2 regions of the Nonomuraea sp. WAC 01424 genome follow, and region 2 is predicted to be linked to the other one. Evidence: riboswitches for the same ligand, from Rfam matches in the RefSeq annotation. Region 2 holds a riboswitch; the other holds the start of a gene.
What was found. A riboswitch is a leader RNA that binds a small molecule or an ion and turns the genes downstream of it on or off. The one in region 2 is predicted to bind glycine.

Region 1 (9,610 bases), on a different contig from region 2:
CGGTCGCGAGGGAGACCAGGGCCGTGGTCGAGCAGGCCCCGCCCACCGGCGTCCAGGTCCCCGCGCCCGACAACACCGACGGCATCGTGGTCTCCAAGGAGGTCAACCCCGATCCGGGCGCGGTCGTCGACTACTGGACCGACAAGCGCATGGAGGAGGCCGAACCGATGCCCATGCCCGAGGCGACCGGAAACTTCGAGGTGGCGGAGTAGATTCCCGCCTTCCCAGGGTGGCGCGCCCTCTGGGCGTTCCGCCCCTTTTTCATCCGTCCGGGAACAAATAACGGCGGATGGCGTTATTGATACTGGTGTGCCGTGCGGAGTGAACACCGCCCCACCACAACCTGCCTGATCGCTTCGACTCCGTACGGAGGAGGTGTCCTCATGCCCAGAACCGCCGTGGCGACCCCACCCGCGACTCTCGACCAGCTCATTGAACGAGGGCGAGCCCAGGGTCACCTTTCTCTGGCGGAGCTGCGTGACGCGTTCGCCCAGGCCGGCATCAGCCCGTCTGAAGGCCGCACGATCCTGCGCGAGCTTTCGGAGGCCGGCGTGAGCCTGGCCGCCGAGAACGAGCCGTCACTGGCCAAGACCGCCGCCAGGAAGACCACCCAGAAGACCGCGAGCGCTCCGAAGCCGAGGAAGGCTTCCGGGGCAAAGGCTACCGGCCGCAAGGCCGCCGAGGCAAAAAACCCGGCGGACGGCAAGCCGGAGCACGAGGAGGACGTGGCCCCCGACGACATCGAGCTCACCGCCGAGGACGTCGAGATCGAGAACGAGGCCAACGACCTGGACGACACCCAGTCCGTCATGGGCGACTCGGTGCACACGTACCTGAAGTCGATCGGTCGCCGTACGCTGCTCACCGCCGCCCAGGAGGTCGAGCTGGCCCGCCGGATCGAGGCCGGCCTGTACGCCGAGTACAAGCTGGAGTCCGACCCCGACGCGCCGTCGGCCGTGCGCGACGACCTGAACCTGGTGGTCGAGGACGGCCGTCAGGCCAAGGACCACATGCTGGAGGCCAACCTGCGGCTGGTCGTCTCGGTGGCCAAGAAGTACACCGACCGCGGCATGTCGCTGCTGGACGTCGTCCAGGAGGGCAACCTGGGCCTGATCAGGGCCGTGGAGAAGTTCGACTACACCAAGGGCTTCAAGTTCTCCACCTACGCCATGTGGTGGATCCGGCAGGCCATCCAGCGTGGCTTCGCCGACTCCGCCCGTACGATCCGGCTGCCCGTGCACGTGCTGGAGATGCTCTCCAAGCTGTCGCGGGTCGAGCGTGACATGCACCAGAGGCTGGGCCGCGAGCCCACGCCCGAGGAGCTGGCCGTCGAGCTCGACAAGACCCCCGACCAGATCGAGGAGCTGCTGCGCACCAGCCGCCAGCCGATCTCGCTCAACGCGACGATCGGCGAGGACGGCGAGACCACGATCGGCGACCTCATCGAGGACGTCGACTCGCCCGAGGCGTCGGAGATCGTCGACCGCCAGCTGCTGGGTGACCAGCTGCGCGGCGTGCTCGACAACCTCTCGCCGCGCGAGGCGAAGATCATGGCCCTGCGCTTCGGCCTGGTGGACGGCAAGCCGCACACCCTGGACGAGATCGGCAAGCACCTCGGCCTGACCCGCGAGCGCATCCGCCAGCTCGAGAAGGAGTCGCTGTCGAAGCTGCGCCACCCGAGCAACACCCGTCCGCTGCTCGACTGGGCCAGCTGACCGGCCGCCGGAGATCCCGGCACGCACGAAGAGCCCCGGCACACCACAGGTGCCGGGGCTCTTCCGTCGCCGGAGGTCAGGCGGTGGCGGGCACCGGGCGGGGGATGCGCGGGATGCCCCACATGCGGTTCTCCTCGCGCAGCGTGCGCAGCCGGTCGACCTCGGCCGTCCACATGGCCCCGCGGGGGGTGGCCTTGGCCTTGCGGCGCGCGATGCGGTCGTCGTAGGCGCGCACGCCGAACGTGGCCCGCTGACCCGCCTCGGCCGCCCGCAGCGCCTCGGTCAGCGCGACGTCGAACACCCGGCCCGCGGCCAGCAGCTCGATCTCGTCGGCCGCGGCGGCGCGCAGGTCGCGCACGGTCTCCTCGGCCTGCCTGGCCTTCTCAAGCAGCTGCGGGAAGCTCTTGGAGATCTCCTGGTCCGCGTGGTAGCGAACCTCGGCCTCCCGGCTCACCCGCGGACGGAAAAACGCCATCGACCCTGCCCTTCACGCAGTCTTTGCTGTTCAACCGACAAGGGTACGCCGTCCGTGACCACCTTCTGACACCGCCTCCGAAGTCCGGGCGGCGGACGGGGCCGCCCAGTAAGATGATCACCATGCCCGCAAAGCGACCTCCCGTCCCACTCTCCCGCGAGCGCATCATCGAGGCCGCACTCCACATCGCCGACAGCCAGGGCCTGCGCCGGCTCACCATGCGCCGGCTGGGCGACGCGCTGGAGGTGGAGGCCATGGCCATCTACCACCACCTGCCCCGGGGCAAGGAGGCGCTGATGGACGCGCTGGCCGAGCACGTCACGTCCGTGCACGTGGAGCAGGCGGCCACCTGGCAGGAGACGGCCAGGGCGTGGTGCCGGGCGGGCCGGGAGCTGCTGCGCGAGCATCCCGGCGTGCTGGCGCTGGCCCTGACCAAGCCGCCCAAGGGCGCCACCGCGGTGGCCATCAGCGAGCAGACCGAGCAATTGGCCGACGGGGGCCTGCGCGACGCCCCTGAGGCCGTACGGGCGCTGCGGGCGTTCGTGTTCGGCAGCGTGGCGGTCGAGGTCCAGCAATCCGGATGGGCTGACCCAGAAGTTGATGAATGGGTCAGGCGTGACGAAAGAGCCGATGTGGACTTCGAAAGAGGGCTCGACGCTTTGCTTAAGGGGTTGCAAACGTAGTGCGCGTGTCACGCTTGGCCCGTTATCCTGCATAAGGCACTCTGTGTCGAAGGTCACACGATCGGGGGATCCTCCTGTAACAGTCCGAACGGGCTATGTCGGACCGTGTGACACACGCCGCACACTTGCCAGAACAACAAACCCGAGCCGCTCCCGTCCCTCTCCCGGGAGCACCCACGAGATATCGGAGGCACGCCGATGTGCCCGCACGACCCGGCCTGTCCGTCTGCCGAGGCGCCGGACCGCGAGGCAGCACGCACCCTCGCATGCCACCCCGAGCAGGGGTGGAGCCTTCTCTGCAACGGCGTCGTCCTGTTCGAGGACACCGGGGAGCTCCTGCCCAGCGGCACCGTCATCGCGCCGCACCGGCCCGACCCCCTGGTCGGCGCCGCCTGACGGCGGCCAGTTCGCCGATCCACCGGGCCACGACCTCGCCCACCCGGGCGGGGTCCCGCTTCAGGTCGTGGCCCTCTCCCGGCAGCACCACCAGCCGGGCGCAGTCCGCCGGATCCGGCACTCCGAACGGATCCCGGTCCCCGTTCACCACCAGCACGTCGACCCCGGCCCCGCGCAGCTCCTCGGCCCTGGAACGCTCCGGCTTGCCCGGCGGGTGCAGCGGGAAGGCCAGCGCGACCACCGCCGCGGCGCCCACGGCCGAGGCCGTACGGCAGGCCACCCGGGCTCCGTTGCTCCGCCCGCCCTGTACCAGCGGCAGGTCCGGCCACCTGGCACGCAGCTCGCCCAGCACGATCTCCCAGGCCTCGTCCTGCTTGACCGCCGAGCCCGGCGCCCGCGCCCCCGCCACCCGGAACGCCTGGGACACCCTGGCCACGACCGCCCCGGCCCCGAGCGCGGCGTCGCGGACGGCCAGCAGGTCGGGGGCGTCCACTCCCCCGGCCGACCCGTGGGTCAGCACCAGCAGCAGCCGGGGCTCGGCCACCTCGTCCACCTGCACCAGCGCGGGCCCTCGCGGAGTCATGATCTCCATGGCAGCACCGTACCTGGGGAGGATCCGCCCCTAGCTCCCAGGTCGGATGACGGCGCGCCGAAGACCAGGGATGATGACCTTTATGCCAGACATGCGCCCCATCCGGGATGACCTGCAGGCCACCCTCGACGCCCGCCGCGACCTCGGCCCCGACTACGAGGCCGCGCTCGTCGACTCCTTCGTGGAACGGCTCGACGCCGCCATCGCCGCCCGCGTACAGGCCGAGCTGAACGGCCACGGCGTCGCGCCGGCCAGGCCCAACCAGCACAACGGCGGCGCGGCGATGATCCCCGTCGCGCTGGGCTCGATGGGCCTCGGCATCCCGCTGACCGCCATCGCGGCGAGCAACGCGGGCCTGGTGGGCCTGACGATCACGTGGCTGGCGATCGTCGCCATCAACGTGGCCGCCGCCGTGGCCATCATGCGCCGCGCCTGAGCCCGCGCCTCTGCTTTCTGCCGCGCGCTCAGGCGTCGCGGTGGAAACGCAGCCGGACCTCGGCGGCCAGGATCTCGTCCTCGTGTTCCAGGCCGTACGTCCACACCTGACCGGCGTCCTCGGTGCGCCCGCGCAGCGGCAGCGTACGGGCCAGCAGCTCGATGGCCAGCGCCCCCGTCTGGGGGTCGGCCCCGCTCTCGACGGCCTCGGCGAACTCCGCGCAGGCCAGCTCCAGGTGGGCGATGCCGAGCAGCACCCGCAGCCCCGGCAGCTCCCCCGCCGGGGCGAACTCCAGCGCGTCCAGCAGCAGCTCGGCCGCCTCGCCCGGATCGCCGTGCTCCAGCAGCATCTCGGCGAGCTGCCGCGCCGCGTGCGCGCCGGCCTGGGCGTCGCCCGCCCGCTCGCCGCTCTCCATGGCGGCGCGCAGCTCCTTCTCCGCCTCCGCCGCGCCGCCGGCCAGCCGGGCCAGCGCGAGGTGGGCCAGCGGGAGGTAGGCGGCCGTGCCCATGCCGAGCACGGCCTGCCAGGCGGCCCTGGCCTGGTCGTCGCGGCCCTCGCGCTCGAAGCCCTGGGCCAGGTGGCAGGCGGCCTGGGCGGCGTACTCGGGATGGCCGGTGGCCAGCGCCGTACGGGCCGCGGCGCGGGCGGCGTCGGTGTCGCCGCGCTCGTCGAGCACCACGGCCAGCCCCACGGCCGCCTGGGCCCGGTCGGGGTTGCCGGGGTCGGCGACGAGCTCGGTCAGTATCGCCGCCGCACCCTCGAGGTCGCCGCCCTCGGCCAGGCGGCGGGCGGTGTCGAGGGGCGGCGTCTCCAGCTCTGAGGACGTCAAGAGAGCTCCTTCTGGCGACGGATCGCACCGAGCCTAACGGCTCGTCGCGATCATGTCTGCTCACTTGACGGTGTAGGACTGGCCCATGCCCGAAGCGGGCCCCCGGCAGGGGGCCCGCTTGAGACTCAGTCCTCGTACGCCTCCAGCGGCGGGCAGGAGCACACCAGGTTACGGTCGCCGTAGGCCTGGTCGATCCGGCGCACCGGCACCCAGTACTTGCCCTCGCGCAGCGAGCTCAGCGGGTAGGCCGCCTCGGTCCGCGAGTACGGGTGCGCCCACTCGTCGGCGGTGACCGACTCGGCGGTGTGCGGGGCGTTGCGCAGCGGGTTGTCGGTCTTGTCGTAGTCGCCGGAGGCCACCTTGGCGATCTCGCCGCGGATGGCGATCATGGCGTCCACGAACCGGTCGAGCTCGTCGAGGTCCTCGCTCTCGGTCGGCTCGATCATCAGCGTCCCGGCCACCGGGAACGACATGGTCGGGGCGTGGAAGCCGTAGTCGATCAGGCGCTTGGCCACGTCGTCGACGGTGACGCCGGTCTCCTTGGTGATCTGCCGCAGGTCCACGATGCACTCGTGGGCCACCAGGCCGCCGCGCCCGGTGTAGAGCACCGGGAAGTGCGGGGCCAGCCGCCTGGCCAGGTAGTTGGCCGACAGGATGGCCTGCTCGGTGGCCGCGGTGAGCCCCTCGGCGCCCATCATCCGCACGTACGCCCACGAGATCGGCAGGATGCCGGCCGATCCGTACGGGGCGGCCGAGACCGGGCCGACCGCGCTGCCGTCGCGCAGCGGGTGGCCGGGCAGGTAGGCCGCCAGGTGGCCGCGCACCGCGACCGGGCCGACGCCGGGGCCGCCGCCGCCGTGCGGGATGCAGAACGTCTTGTGCAGGTTGAGGTGGGACACGTCGGCGCCGAACTCGCCCGGCTTGGCCAGGCCCACCAGGGCGTTGAGGTTGGCGCCGTCGACGTACACCTGGCCGCCGGCCTCGTGCACCTTGGCGCAGACCTCGGTGATCGACTCCTCGTACACGCCGTGCGTGGACGGGTACGTCACCATGATCGCCGCCAGCCGCTCGCGATGCTTGGCGATCTTGGCGTCGAGGTCGGCCAGGTCGATGTTCCCGTCGGTGTCGCAGGCCACGACCACGACCCGCATGCCCGCCATGACGGCGCTGGCCGCGTTCGTGCCGTGGGCCGAGGACGGGATCAGGCACACGTCGCGGCCGGTGTCGCCGTTGGCCTGGTGGTAGGCGCGGATGGCCAGCAGGCCGGCGAACTCGCCCTGGGAGCCCGCGTTCGGCTGGATGGAGACCGCGTCGTAGCCGGTCACCTCGGCCAGCCAGCCCTCCAGGGTGCCGATCAGCTCCCGGTAGCCCTCGGTCTGGGCCTCGGGCGCGTACGGGTGGACGCCGGCGAACTCCGGCCAGGTGATCGGCTCCATCTCGGTGGTCGCGTTGAGCTTCATCGTGCAGGAGCCCAGCGGGATCATCGAACGGTCGAGCGCGATGTCCTTGTCCTGGAGGCGGCGCAGGTAGCGCAGCATCGCGGTCTCGGAGCGGTGACTGTGGAAGACCGGGTGGGTCAGGTAGTCCGACTCGCGCAGCAGCCCGTCCGGCAGCGCGTCGGCCGACAGCTCCACCGCCTCGCGCTCGACGCCGAAGGCGGCCCATACCTTGGCCAGCTCGGCGGCGCCGGTCTTCTCGTCGCAGGCGATCGAGACGTGGTCGTCGCCGGCCTGCCACAGGTTGACGCCCCGCTCGGCGGCGGCGGCCACCACGTCGGCGGCCCGGCCGGGCACGCGGACGAGCACGGTGTCGAAGAACTCGCCGTGCACGACCTCCAGCCCGGCCTCGCGCAGCCCGGCGGCCAGCGCGACGGCGTGCCGGTGCACCCGCAGCGCGATGCGGCGCAGGCCCTCGGGGCCGTGGTAGACGGCGTACATGCCGGCGATCACGGCCAGCAGGACCTGGGCGGTGCAGATGTTGCTGGTGGCCTTCTCGCGGCGGATGTGCTGCTCGCGGGTCTGCAGGGCCAGCCGGTAGGCGGGGTCGCCGTCCACGTCGACCGACACGCCGACCAGGCGGCCGGGCATCTGCCGCTGCAGGCCCTCACGTACGGACATGTAGGCCGCGTGCGGGCCGCCGAAGCCGAAGGAGACGCCGAAGCGCTGGGAGGAGCCGATGGCGATGTCGGCGCCCAGCTCGCCCGGGGCGGCCACGAGCGTGAGGGCCAGCAGGTCGGCGGCGGCCACGACGAGCGCGCCCGCCTCGTGCGCCCTGGCGGCCACGCCGCGGAAGTCGCGCAGGCGGCCCGAGGCGCCCGGGTACTGCACGAGCACGCCGAAGCAGTCGGGCAGCTCGCCGTCGAGGTCGTGCTCGACCAGCGTGATGCCGAGCGGCTCGGCGCGGGTGGCCAGTACGGCCTTGGTCTGGGGCAGCGTGTCGGCGTCGACGACGAACACGTCGCTCTTGGACCTGCCGGCGCGGCGGGCCAGCGTCATGGCCTCGGCCGCGGCGGTGGCCTCGTCCAGCAGCGAGGCGCCGGCCACGTCGAGGCCGGTCAGGTCGGAGACGACCGTCTGGAAGTTCAGCAACGCCTCCAGGCGGCCCTGCGAGATCTCCGGCTGGTACGGCGTGTAGGCGGTGTACCAGCCCGGGTTCTCCAGCAGGTTGCGCCGGATGACGGCGGGCGTGACGGTGTCGTAGTAGCCCAGTCCGATCATCGAGGTCAGCACCCGGTTGCGGGAGGCCAGCTCGCGCAGCTCGGCGATGGCCTCGGTCTCACTCGCGGCCGGCGGGAGCTGCAGCCGGTCCTTGGCCCTGATGGCCTCGGGGACGGCCACGGCCACCAGATCGCCGACGGACTCGAAACCCACGGCCTCGAGCATGCGCTGCTGCTCGGACTCGGAGGGCCCGATATGCCTGGACGAGAACGGCGGAGCGGACAGGTCGGTCATGGAGGTTGCCTCCTGAGGCTTGGAGACCGGCGCCAGGGCGCGGGCGAGTGCCGGATCTCCCCCTCTGTCATCGCGACGTCATCGCGACCTGAGAGCTTCACCCCACCGTGGGGCTTGCACCGTCGGTGAGGTGCGCCTGGCGGGCGCACCTGCTTTCCAGAGTTGCCTCGCCCGAGCGGTACGGGATGCCTGAGAGATTCCGGGGAGGGTTGCTCCTTCGGCGCCCCAGGACCGAGGCCCAGGGACTCTCCCGCACGGGGTCGTCAGCCTTACTCTGTCCTAGATTACTACGGTGTGTTCAGCGGTTCAGCTCACCCCGTGCGGCGTGCGCGACGCCGCTTGGCGAGCTCGTCAGCGGGATGGTCGGCCGGGACGCTGTCCTCGACCGCCGCCCGTTCCCCCGGCAGCTCCGCGAGGGAGCCCTCGACCTCGCGCCAGACCCGGCCGAGCGCGATGCCGAACACACCCTGCCCGCCCTGGAGGAGGTCTATCACCTCGTCGGCCGAGGTGCACTCGTAGACGCTGACTCCGTCGCTCATGAGCGTGATCTGCGCGAGGTCGGCGACCCCGCGGTCACGCAGGTGCTGCACGGCGGTGCGGATCTGCTGCAGTGACACGCCGGTGTCGAGCAGCCGCTTGACGACCTTGAGCACCAGGATGTCGCGGAAGCTGTAGAGCCGCTGCGAGCCCGAGCCGTGCGCGGCTCTTATCGTGGGCTCCACCAGGCCAGTGCGCGCCCAGTAGTCGAGCTGCCTGTAGGTGATGCCGGCCGCCGAGCAGGCCGTCGGCCCGCGATATCCGATGTCGTCCGGCAGCTTCGCGGGCTGCTCGTCGAAGAGCAGGCCCTGCTCTCCGGCACGCTGCCGCGCGCTCTCACGCCGCACCGGATCTTCCTGGCCGGCCGTCTTTCCCTCGCCGCTGCTGACCGCCACGCGGACCTCCGGCTTTCTCTCATCCCGCGGCCTGATCTGGGGGTTCGTAAAGGGCGACCACGGGTTTCACTTGCACCGTAGGACCGTGACCATGCCCAGTCAACGATCCGGCTCGGCGCGTCGTGAAGCGTAAATGCACTGAAATACCTACCCCGCCCTGCCGAAGTCCTCGGGAGTGATCGTGTCAAGGAACTCCCTGAACTTCTCCACCTCGTCCTCCTGGTCGTCAGGAATGATCACACCGGCCTCCTGGACCACCTCTTCGCTGGCGAAGATGCGGGCGCCGGTGCGCAGGGCGAGGGCAATCGAGTCGGACGGCCTGGCGCTGACCTCCACACCGTTGGAGAACACCAGGTCGGCGAAGAAGATGCCGTCACGCAGAGCCACGATGTTGACCGCGCGCAGCCCGACACCGAGCGCGCTCAGCACGTCCCTGAACAGGTCGTGGGTGAGCGGCCTGGGCGGCGGCGGCCGGGCCTGGGCCAGGGCGATGGCGGTCGCCTCCGTCATGCCGATCCAGATCGGAAGGAACCGTTCCCCGTGTGCCTCCTTGAGCAAGACGATCGGCTGATTTGTGGGCATTTCTACTCGAACGCCCACG
Region 2 (9,610 bases):
GTCGCCGTCCACGAGGTGGAGGGTGTCGAAGCGCTCGCACATCTCGCCCGCCTTGGCGTGCCTGAACCACACCCGGTCCCCGACCCGTAGATCCTGGGCGGCCTGGCCGAGCAGCGGGGTCTGCACCTCGCCGGCACCCTCGTCCTGCGCGTACCGCAGGCCGGCGGGCAGGTAGGGCTGCGGCAGGCGGCTCGGTCCGGGCGGGCCCGAGGCGAGGTAGCCGCCGCCCAGTACCGTCACCGTGTCCGGCCCGGGACGGCGGACGACCGGCAGCGCGAACAGGGCCGCCGGGCGCCCGCTGAAGCGCCGGTAGAAGTCGAACAGCCGCGGGTGGAAGAAGCCCGAGCCGGCGGCGACCTCCGTGATCGCCTTCTCCCTGACGGTCGTCTCGATCGAGCCGGTGCCGCCGCCGTTGACGAACTCCAGGTCGGCGACCTGGCGTACGGCGTTCACTATGCGCCCGCGGCGGACGATCAGCTCCCTGGCCGACCGGGCCTGCATGATCCGGACGACCCGGGCGAAGGCCGCGTTGCCGGGCGGGTCATCGCCGACCCCCGCGATCTGCGCCTCGTACGCCATCAGGCCCACCAGGCGGAGGCCGGGGCGCTTGCCGACGGCCGTGGCCAGGTCGGCGGCCTGCTCGGGCTCGCGTACGGGGGAGCGGAGCGCGCCGGCCCGGAACTTCCCGCCCAGGGTGACGTAACCGGCGTCCAGGTCGAGGGAGAGCCGCAGCTCGGCTCGCGGGTACACGTCCGACACGGCCTTCTCGATGAAGTCGAGCTGCTCGCGGGAGTCGACGGTGATCGCGATCCGCTCGGCGGCCCGCGGGTCGGCGGCCAGCTCGGCCAGCGCGTGCCGGTCGGCCGTCGGATAGGCCACCAGGATGTCGCTGAAGCCCTCGGCGGCCAGCCACAGGGCCTCGGGGAGGGTGAAGGCCAGGATGCCGCGGAAACCGTCCATGGCGAGGATGCGTTCGAGGACCGCGCGGCTGCGTACGGACTTGCTCGCCACCCGGATGGGCTTGCCCGCGGCTCGGCGTACCAGGTCGGCCGCGTTGGCCCGCATGGCCGCCAGGTCGAGGATCGCGAAGGGCGGTTCAAGCGCCACGGTGGCGCGGTCGTAGCGCTGGCGGTCTTCCATACCAGCAGGGTAACGGCATATGGGGCGAATGAATATGAGGGAGGTTCACATTCCTTGGTGCGCCCGTAATGATCGGGCAAATCGGCGGCGAGGGCGCGGTCGCGGGCCCTGAGGACCCATGTACGTCTGTCGTTGTGATGACCACGCTTCAGCAGATGGTGCCCGCAGCCATCACCGCTCAGCACACCGGTCTGCGCAGGGCCAGGAGGGCGCTCAGACCGGCCCGTACGCTCCCCGGCGCCCTCGTCGCCCTCGCCCTGGCCGCCGGGCTCGGCGCGACGACCGCCGAGGTGGTGACGTCGCTGCTCGGCAAGCCGCTCGGCTGGGTCCCGCTGAACGAGGCGATCGAGCTGGCCGGCGCGCGGACGTGGCCGCAGGTCTCCTCCGCCGCCCTGGTCACCGCCGGGGCCGGGATGCTGATGCTGCTGCTCGCGATCGTGCCGGGACGTTCCCGTACGGTCCCGGTCGAGACCTCCGACCCCCTGATCGTCATCGGCATCACCCGGGCAGGGTTGCGCCGGACCCTGCGGTCGGCCGCCCAGCAGGTGAGCGGGGTGGACCGGGCCCGCGTACGGCTGCGCCGGCGCACCATCGAGGTCACCGTCGTGACCGGGCCGGAGAGCTCGGGCACCATGCTCAGGCAGGTCGGTACGGCGGTCGGCGACCGGCTGGCCGGAGTCGGCACGCTCGGCACCGGCGAGGTCGTCGTCCGGCTGCGCAGGAAGGGCGTGTGATGCGGCAGTACGCGGGCAACCGCGTCGGCCTGGCACTGGTCGGTCTCACCCTGCTCGGCGCGGGCGGTTACGCCTGGCTGCGCGGTCAGGGCCGGCTCTTCGACCTGCCGCGCAACGCCAAGGTCCTGCCCGCCGAGCTCGCCCGTACGCTGGCCGAGGATCCCTGGACGCTGTGGCTGCTGGCCTTCGCGCTGCTGATCCTGTCCATGCTGGCCCTGCGCTGGTTGCTGCTCAGCGTCGGCTGGGGCCGCCGGGGCGTGGCCAACGGCACCGGCACCGCCATGTTGTGCGTCGGCCTCAAGGGCGTGGACGGGCTCGGCAGGGCCGGCGTACGGTTCGCCGACAACGGCCTGCGTGTCCACCTGACCTGCCCGTCCGACGCCGACGTCGGCGCGGTGGTGAGCAAGCTGGACCAGGACATCGTGGGCCGCGTCCGCCGCGAGGTACGCGACGACGAGACGCCCGCGGTCGTCCGCGTCCACGTACGCCGCCAACGGGCCGAACGCCGCTGACCCGTCACCCCCAGCTCAGCCGTCACCCCCAGCTCAGCCGTCATCCGAAGGGAGAAGGCGCAGTCCGCGCCTTCGTCGTCGAATCCGATCGGGAGGTCGTCATTCACCGCATCATCGGCGCGTTCGCCGCCGCCGCCCTCACCATCGCCCTCGCCACGCCCGCCGCCCAGGCGGCGCCGGACGGCGGCGTCCCGTTGTTCCCGTGCCGGACGGGGGACGACGGCCAGACCCACTGCGTCGGGGACCACCTGGCCGGCCTGCTGCTGCAGGCGCTGAATCCCGAGTTCGGCCTGATCTGCGTGAACAGTCACTTCACCACGATCATCTGCCGGCACTGAGACCCGGCCGCGAAGACCCAGGGCCGCGAGGACCCCTCCCGTGAAGGAGGGGTCCTCGTGGTTCAGCACTCGATCACGTTGACGGCCAGGCCGCCCCGCGAGGTCTCCTTGTACTTGTCCAGCATGTCGCGGCCGGTGTCGCGCATGGTCTTGATGGCCTTGTCCAGGGCCACGTAGTGGCGGCCGTCGCCGCGCAGGGCGATCCTGGCGGCCGTGATGGCCTTGTTGGAGGCCACGGCGTTGCGCTCGATGCACGGGATCTGCACCAGGCCGCCGATCGGGTCGCAGGTCAGCCCGAGGTTGTGCTCGATGCCGATCTCGGCGGCGTTCTCCACCTGCTCGGGGGTGCCGCCCATGACCTCGGTGAGGCCGGCCGAGGCCATCGAGCAGGCCGAGCCCACCTCGCCCTGGCAGCCGACCTCGGCGCCGGAGATGGAGGCGTTCTCCTTGAACAGCACGCCGATCGCGGCGGCCGTGAGGAGGAAGCGCACCACGCCCTCGTCGTCGGCGTGCGGGACGAACTTGGTGTAGTACGTCAGCACGGCCGGGATGATGCCGGCGGCGCCGTTGGTGGGGGCGGTGACGATGCGGCCGCCCGCGGCGTTCTCCTCGTTGACGGCCAGGGCGAACAGCGCCACCCAGTCCATCGCCTGGAGCGGGTCCTTCTCGGCCGACTCGGCCTGGAGGCGCCGGTGGAGCTGGTTGGCCCGGCGCTTGACCTTCAGGCCGCCGGGCAGCACGCCCTCCTTGGTGATGCCGCGCCGTACGCAGTCGGACATCACGCGCCAGAGGTTGAGGATGCCGGAGCGGATCTCCTCCTCGGTACGGCCGAACGCCTTCTCGTTCTCCAGCATGAGGGCGGAGATCGACAGGCCGGTGTTCGAGCAGTGCTTGAGCAGCTCCTCGCCCGAGGCGAACGGGTAGGGCAGGACGGTGTCGTCGGGCTTGATGCGGTCGGCGCCGGTGGCCTTCTCGTCCACGACGAAGCCGCCGCCGACCGAGAAGTAGACCTTCTCGCGCAGGGTGTCGCCCTGCTCGTCGTAGGCGGTGAAACGCATGCCGTTGGGGTGCTCGGGCAGGGAGATCTTGCGTTCGAAGACGAGGTCCTGGCCGACGACGAACGGGATCTCGTGGCTGCCGAACAGCTTGACCGTGCCCGAGGCGCGCATCTCGGCCAGGCGGGCGTCGATGGAGTCGACGTCGACCAGCTCGGGCTTCTCACCGGACAGGCCGAGCAGGACCGCCTTGTCGCTGCCGTGGCCCTTGCCGGTCAGGCCGAGCGAGCCGTACAGGATGACTTCGACCCGGGCCGCACGGGGGAGCAGGCCGTCGTCGTGCAGACCGCGGGCGAACTTGTGCGCGGCGGCCATCGGGCCGCCGGTGTGGGAGCTGGACGGTCCGATGCCGATCTTGAAGAGGTCGAAGACGCTGATCGCCATTGATGGGCGCCCTTCAGTTCAGGATGTGCCGGGGCCCGACCCGGGCCCCGGCGGTTGGGTCAGGACTCGCCTGAGGTGAGTGCGGCGTACTCCTCGGCGGACAGCAGGTCCTCCGGGTCGCCCTCCATGCGGACGCGGAACATCCAGCCGTCGCCGTAGGGCTCGCTGTTGGCCAGCGACGGGTCGTCCACGATGGCCTGGTTCACCTCGACGATCTCGCCGCCGACCGGCGAGTAGATCTCGCTCACCGACTTGGTGGACTCGACCTCGCCGACCGAGTCGCCCGCCTCGACGGTCGCACCGACCTCGGGGAGCTGCACGAAGACGACGTCCCCAAGGGCTTCGGCGGCGAAGGCCGTGATGCCGACGGTCACGGTGATGCCGTCGTCCACACCCGACACCCACTCGTGTTCCTTGGTGTAGTTCAGGTCGTCAGGGATGTTGCTCACTTGTTCCTCCTGTAGAAGGGCAGCTCGACCAGGTCCATAGGTTCTTGGCTGCCCCGGATGTCCACGGCCAGACCTTCGTCTGCTCCGGCGTCGACGTAGGCCATCGCGATGGGCTTGCCCAGGGTCTGGGAGGGCGCACCGCTGGTGACCTCGCCGACGACGGCGCCGTCTCGGGTGACCGGGTAGCCGTGGCGCGGCACCCGGCGGCCCTTGGCGACCAGGCGGCGCGGGCGGCGGCGGGGCGGGTCGTCCTTGACCGCCTCCAGCGCCGCCCTGCCGACGAAGTCACCGGGCTTGTCGAATTTCACCACTCTGCCCAGCCCCGCGTCGAACGGGGTCAGGTCCGAGCTCAGCTCGTTGCCGTAGAGCGGCATGCCGGCCTCCAGCCTGAGGGTGTCGCGGCTGGACAGGCCCGCGGCCTTGATCCCGTACGGCTCGCCCGCCGCTTCCAGGGCGTGCCAGAGCGGTACGGCGTCCTGGTTGGCGACGAACAGCTCGAAGCCGTCCTCGCCGGTGTAGCCGGTGCGGGCGATGAGCGCCTGGCGGCCGTCGACCACGCCGGGCAGGCCCGCGTAGTACTTGAGGCCGGCGAGGTCGGCGTCGGTGAGCGTGGAAAGGATCTCCTGGGCCCGCGGGCCCTGGATCGCGATCAGGGCGTACTGCTGGGAGCGGTCGTCGACCACCGTGTCATACGACTTAGTACGATTTTTCAGCTCATCCGCGACTTTTTCGGCGTTCGAGGCGTTGGCGACCACCATGAACTCCTCGTCGGCCAGCCGGTAGACGATGAGGTCGTCGAGCACGCCACCGCGCTCGTCCACGATCATCGTGTACCTGGCGCGGCCGGGCGCGAGCGCCGACAGGTGGCCGACCAGCGCGTAGTCCAGCGCCTCGGCGGCCTGCGGCCCGGTCAGGAAGATCTCGCCCATGTGCGAGAGGTCGAACAGCCCGGCCGCCTCGCGGACGGCTTTGTGCTCCGCCGACTCGCTGCCGTACCGGAGCGGCATGAGCCACCCGGCGAAGTCGGTCAGCGTGGCGCCTAGGGCCTCGTGGACGTCTCGTAGCGGCGTAGGTCGGGACATTTGTCGCACCTCAGGACAGGATCGGATGCCAGCATCCTCCCCCTCTGTCATGGATGCCTGAGAGCTTCGCCCGAGTTTTGCCGGACTTTCACCTTCGGCGAGGCCGCTCGGGCCTGCTTTCCAGAGGTCACCTCCCCGTAAGAACGCCTTACAGGGCTGCCGCGCGGTCCTTTGCCTTGAGAGGTTCGCGGGGAGGGCTTGCTCCTTCAGGGACCCTGACCGGCTGTCAGGGTGCTCTCCCGCACGGTTTCGCCGGTGATGTCCGTCAGCCTAGTGCCGACATGGGGGTGTTGTCGCGCTTCGATCCCGTACACCGCACGCAGCGAAAAGCGGCCGCGGCCCCGGAGAGGCGGGGCCGCGGCCGCGTTGGTGGCCGCGCGCGAGCCGGTCATGGCAGGTCAGCTCGCACGCGGCAGCCAGTACGCGGGCCGGTCGGGACCGGCGCGCGGTGAGATCAGGCCCGGCCCCAGAGGGCGGGCACGTTGGGCGGTTCCCAGCCGGGCAGGCTGGTGTGCGCCTGGAGGCAGCGGTAGCTGGACCCCTGGTAGGTGACGACGTCACCGGCCGCGTAGGCCTTGTAGGCGGTCCAGGTGGTGCCCTGGCCGTCCCCTCCGACGGTCAGGGTGAAGGAGGCGGAGTGGTCCGCCGTCGCCCCGTCGCCGTTGAGCCCTATGGTGTACGTCCCCGCCGCGGCGCCGCTGGTGGTGGCGACCGTGACGGTGGACGATTGCCCCGCCTGGATCGTGGACGGGTTGAAGGAGACGGTGACCCCGCTCGGCACGTTTCCGGCGGAGAGCGCGATGCTCTGCGCCTGGCCGGACGTGACCTGGGTACTGACCGCCGCGGTAGCCGACTGGCCGGCCTGGACCGACGCCGAGGACGGGGTCACCGAGATCGAGTAGTCGTTCTCCGCGGGCGTGCCGCCCACGGCGAGCTTCCATATGGCGTACGCGATGGCGTCGCTGTTCCGGTCCAGCGCCGTGGTGTTGATGGCGCCCGGGTAGCTGTCGCACGCGCTGTGATAACAACGGTCGAAGGCGGCCCCGGCCGTGCCGCCCCACTTGGCGGCCTGTGCCGAGCTCTTGACCGCCCCGGCCCCCGTGGCCAGGCCGCCGACCCGTACGCCCGCGCTCTTGAACGAGGCGTGGTCGCTGCGGCCGTCGCCCTCCCTGTCACCCTCGGTCTGAAGGCCGATGGTGGCGAAGTAGTCGCTGAAGGTCCGCTGAAGGGTCGCGTCGTCGTCGTAGACGAAGTAGCCGGCGTTGGTCGAGGCGATCATGTCGAAGTTCAGGTACACCTCGACGCCGCCGGCGCCGCCGTTCTGCACGTAGTACCTGGAACCGACCATGCCCGCTTCTTCGGCGCCCCACCAGCCGAACCGTACGTGCTTGGTGAGGGTGGGCTTGCGGGCGGCGAGGGTGAGGGCGTTCTCCAGGAGCGCGGCCGAGCCGGAGCCGTTGTCGTTGATGCCGGGGCCGGCCGCGACGCTGTCGAGGTGGGCGCCGAGCATCACGGTCTGGTTCGCCGGGCCGCCCGGCCAGTCGGCGATCAGGTTGCTGCCGCCGCTGAAGCTCTGCACCCGGGTGGTGAACCCGGCGGCGTCGAGCTTGCCCTTGATGTAGTTGATCGAGGCGGTGAAGCCCGGCCTGCCCGAGGCGCGGTTGCCGCCGTTGCTCGTGGCGATGGACTGCAACTGGCTCAGATGCGCCGTCACGTTCGAGACGGGGATGTCGGGCGCGGGGTCGGCGGCTGCGCCGGCCGGTCCGGCCGGCGTGGTGAGGGTCAGGGCTAACGCGGCGGTGGCCGCGGCGCCCAGCCTGAGCATGGCGTTCACGTTCTGTGGCTCCTCAAGGGGGCTCCAAGGGGGTTGGGCGGCCACCCCGGCGTGGCCGCCCAGGTCGTGCTGGTCAGACCGGCTGCCAGAGGGCGGGCACGTTGGGCGGCTCCCAGCCCGGCAGGCTCGTGTGAGACTGCAGGCATCGGTAGCTGGTGCCCTGGTACGTGACGGTCTGCCCGGCCGTGTAGGCCGTGTAGGTCTGCCACGTGGTGCCCTGGCCGCCGCCCACCGTCAGGCTGAACGAGGTCGAGTGGTCGGCGCTCGCCCCGTCGGCGTTCAGGCTGATCGTGTACGTGCTCGGCGTCACGCCGCTCGTGGTCGCGAACGTCACCGTGGACGACTGCCCGGCGGTGATCGTGGACGGGTTGAAGCTGACCGTCACGCCCGAGGGCACGTTGCTCGCCGACAGGGCGATGCTCTGCGCCTGGCCGGCGGTGACCTGCGTGTTGACCGTGGCGCTGGCCGACTGACCGGCCTGGACCGAGGCCGACGACGGGGTCACGGCGAACGCGTAGTCGTTCGGCGAGCTCTGCCCGATCTGGAGGTTGTAGGTGGCCTGCCGGTCGACGTCGGCGCCGTCGGCCGTGATCGAGATCGGGTTGCTGCCCTGCGGGCTGCTCGCCGAGGTGTTGATCGTCAGCGTGGAGCTCTGCCCCGCGGTGATCGTGGCCGGGCTGAACGAGGCGGTCACGCCGGCCGGCAGGGTGCCGGTCCGCAGGGTGATCGACTGCGCCGAACCGCCGGTCACGGTGGTGCTGACCGTGGTCGTGGTGCTCTGGCCCGGTGTGACGCTGCCGGAGGCGGGGTTCAGGGTGACCGAGAAGTCGTTGCTGCCCTGGGTGCAGGTCGGCTCGCCGGACTGGGCCCGTACGCTGACGCCGTCCCAGGCGTTCTTGACCACGTTGAACTCGGTGCAGCTGCCCGGGTACAGGGTCTTGGCCGCCTGGAGGGTCGCGACCCTGGCCTTGGCGTGCGTCCACGGCTGCGTCTTCGAGTTCAGCGCGGACATGAAGACCTCACCGGCCTTGCGGATGCCGATGCCGGTGATCGCGGCGCCGTTGTCGCAGCGGGTGCTCGCGGGCTTGCCCGAGGGGTTGGTGCCCTCGGCCACGAGGTAGAACCAGTGGTTCTGCGGGCCGGCCGCCGCGTGCACCTCGGTGTTCGGGATGGCGGTGCTGTAGCAGTTGGGGTGGCTCAGGGCCCCCGGGTTGTACATGTTGCGGATCGGCCCGGCCCCGGAGAGGTTGACCTCTTCGCCGACCAGGTAGTCCGGCGGGTCGTTGGGGTTGTTGGCGTACGCCTCGGTGAGCGCGCCGAAGATGTCGCCGGTGGACTCGTTCATGCCGCCGGCCTCGTTGCCGCTGCCCGAGCCGCCGCTGGTGAACTGGAAGATGCCGTGGCCGAACTCGTGGCCGACGACGTCCATCGACGTGAGCTGCTGGGAGTTGGCGGAGTTGTGGCCGAAGGAGCCGTACTGGCCGTTCCAGTAGGCATTGACGTCGGCCAGGCCGACGCGGGCCGGGTAACCGCCGCCCTGGCCGTTGATGCCGCTGCGGCCGAGCCAGGCGCTCAGCATGTCCCATTCCCGCTGCGCGGCGTAGAGCGCGTCGACGCAGGCGGTCTCCAGGTTCGTGCCCGAGCCGTTGCCCCAGGTGTCGGTGGTCTTCGTGTACGGCGAGCCGTTCTGGCCACCGCACGCGACGCCGCTCCTGCGGGGGTCGCGCATCGTGTACGAGGGGCTGGTGTCGATGGTGACGGTGCCGACGTAGTAGCTGTTGCCGGTGCCGTCGCGCACCTCGTCCCAGGAATCGATGACCTTGCCGGTGAGGGCGTCCACGTAGACGTGGAGCTTGGTCTCGTGACCGGTCGCGGTGGCGCCGGTGACCAGGACCTCCCAGGCCAGCCGCGGCGTGGTCGTGGCGGCGTGGACGGACAGCACCGGCGTGGCGACGGTCTCGACCCGGGCCACCTTGGCCCTGGCCGTCACTCCCGCGGCGGCCGCGGTCACCTTCGCCTTGGTGCTGATCCCGATCTTGGTGCGCTGGCCGGTGGCGACGTTGTCGACCACCGCGCCGGAGG

Region 1: another riboswitch for glycine. It lies ahead of gcvP (aminomethyl-transferring glycine dehydrogenase); the one in region 2 lies ahead of gcvT (glycine cleavage system aminomethyltransferase GcvT).

The regions. Positions count from the first base shown of each region.
Region 1 covers NZ_QHHZ01000009.1:132,899-142,508, forward strand. The annotation lists gene DMB42_RS24980 (hypothetical protein) at 1-212, shown strand, start outside; gene DMB42_RS24985 (RNA polymerase sigma factor) at 384-1,715, shown strand; gene DMB42_RS24990 (hypothetical protein) at 1,792-2,190, opposite strand; gene DMB42_RS24995 (TetR/AcrR family transcriptional regulator C-terminal domain-containing protein) at 2,313-2,873, shown strand; gene DMB42_RS54345 (DUF5999 family protein) at 3,072-3,269, shown strand; gene DMB42_RS25005 (alpha/beta family hydrolase) at 3,226-3,861, opposite strand; gene DMB42_RS25010 (hypothetical protein) at 3,944-4,297, shown strand; gene DMB42_RS25015 (hypothetical protein) at 4,326-5,126, opposite strand; gene gcvP (aminomethyl-transferring glycine dehydrogenase) at 5,252-8,077, opposite strand; glycine riboswitch at 8,244-8,340, opposite strand; gene DMB42_RS25025 (MerR family transcriptional regulator) at 8,389-9,009, opposite strand; gene DMB42_RS25030 (bifunctional nuclease family protein) at 9,157-9,610, opposite strand, start outside.
Region 2 covers NZ_QHHZ01000002.1:168,422-178,031, reverse strand. The annotation lists gene DMB42_RS06125 (amino acid deaminase/aldolase) at 1-1,140, opposite strand, end outside; gene DMB42_RS06120 (DUF6286 domain-containing protein) at 1,296-1,874, shown strand; gene DMB42_RS06115 (hypothetical protein) at 1,871-2,386, shown strand; gene DMB42_RS52985 (hypothetical protein) at 2,581-2,724, shown strand; gene DMB42_RS06110 (L-serine ammonia-lyase) at 2,787-4,163, opposite strand; gene gcvH (glycine cleavage system protein GcvH) at 4,223-4,612, opposite strand; gene gcvT (glycine cleavage system aminomethyltransferase GcvT) at 4,609-5,694, opposite strand; glycine riboswitch at 5,729-5,828, opposite strand; glycine riboswitch at 5,849-5,946, opposite strand; gene DMB42_RS06095 (M28 family peptidase) at 6,149-7,519, opposite strand; gene DMB42_RS06090 (M4 family metallopeptidase) at 7,602-9,610, opposite strand, start outside.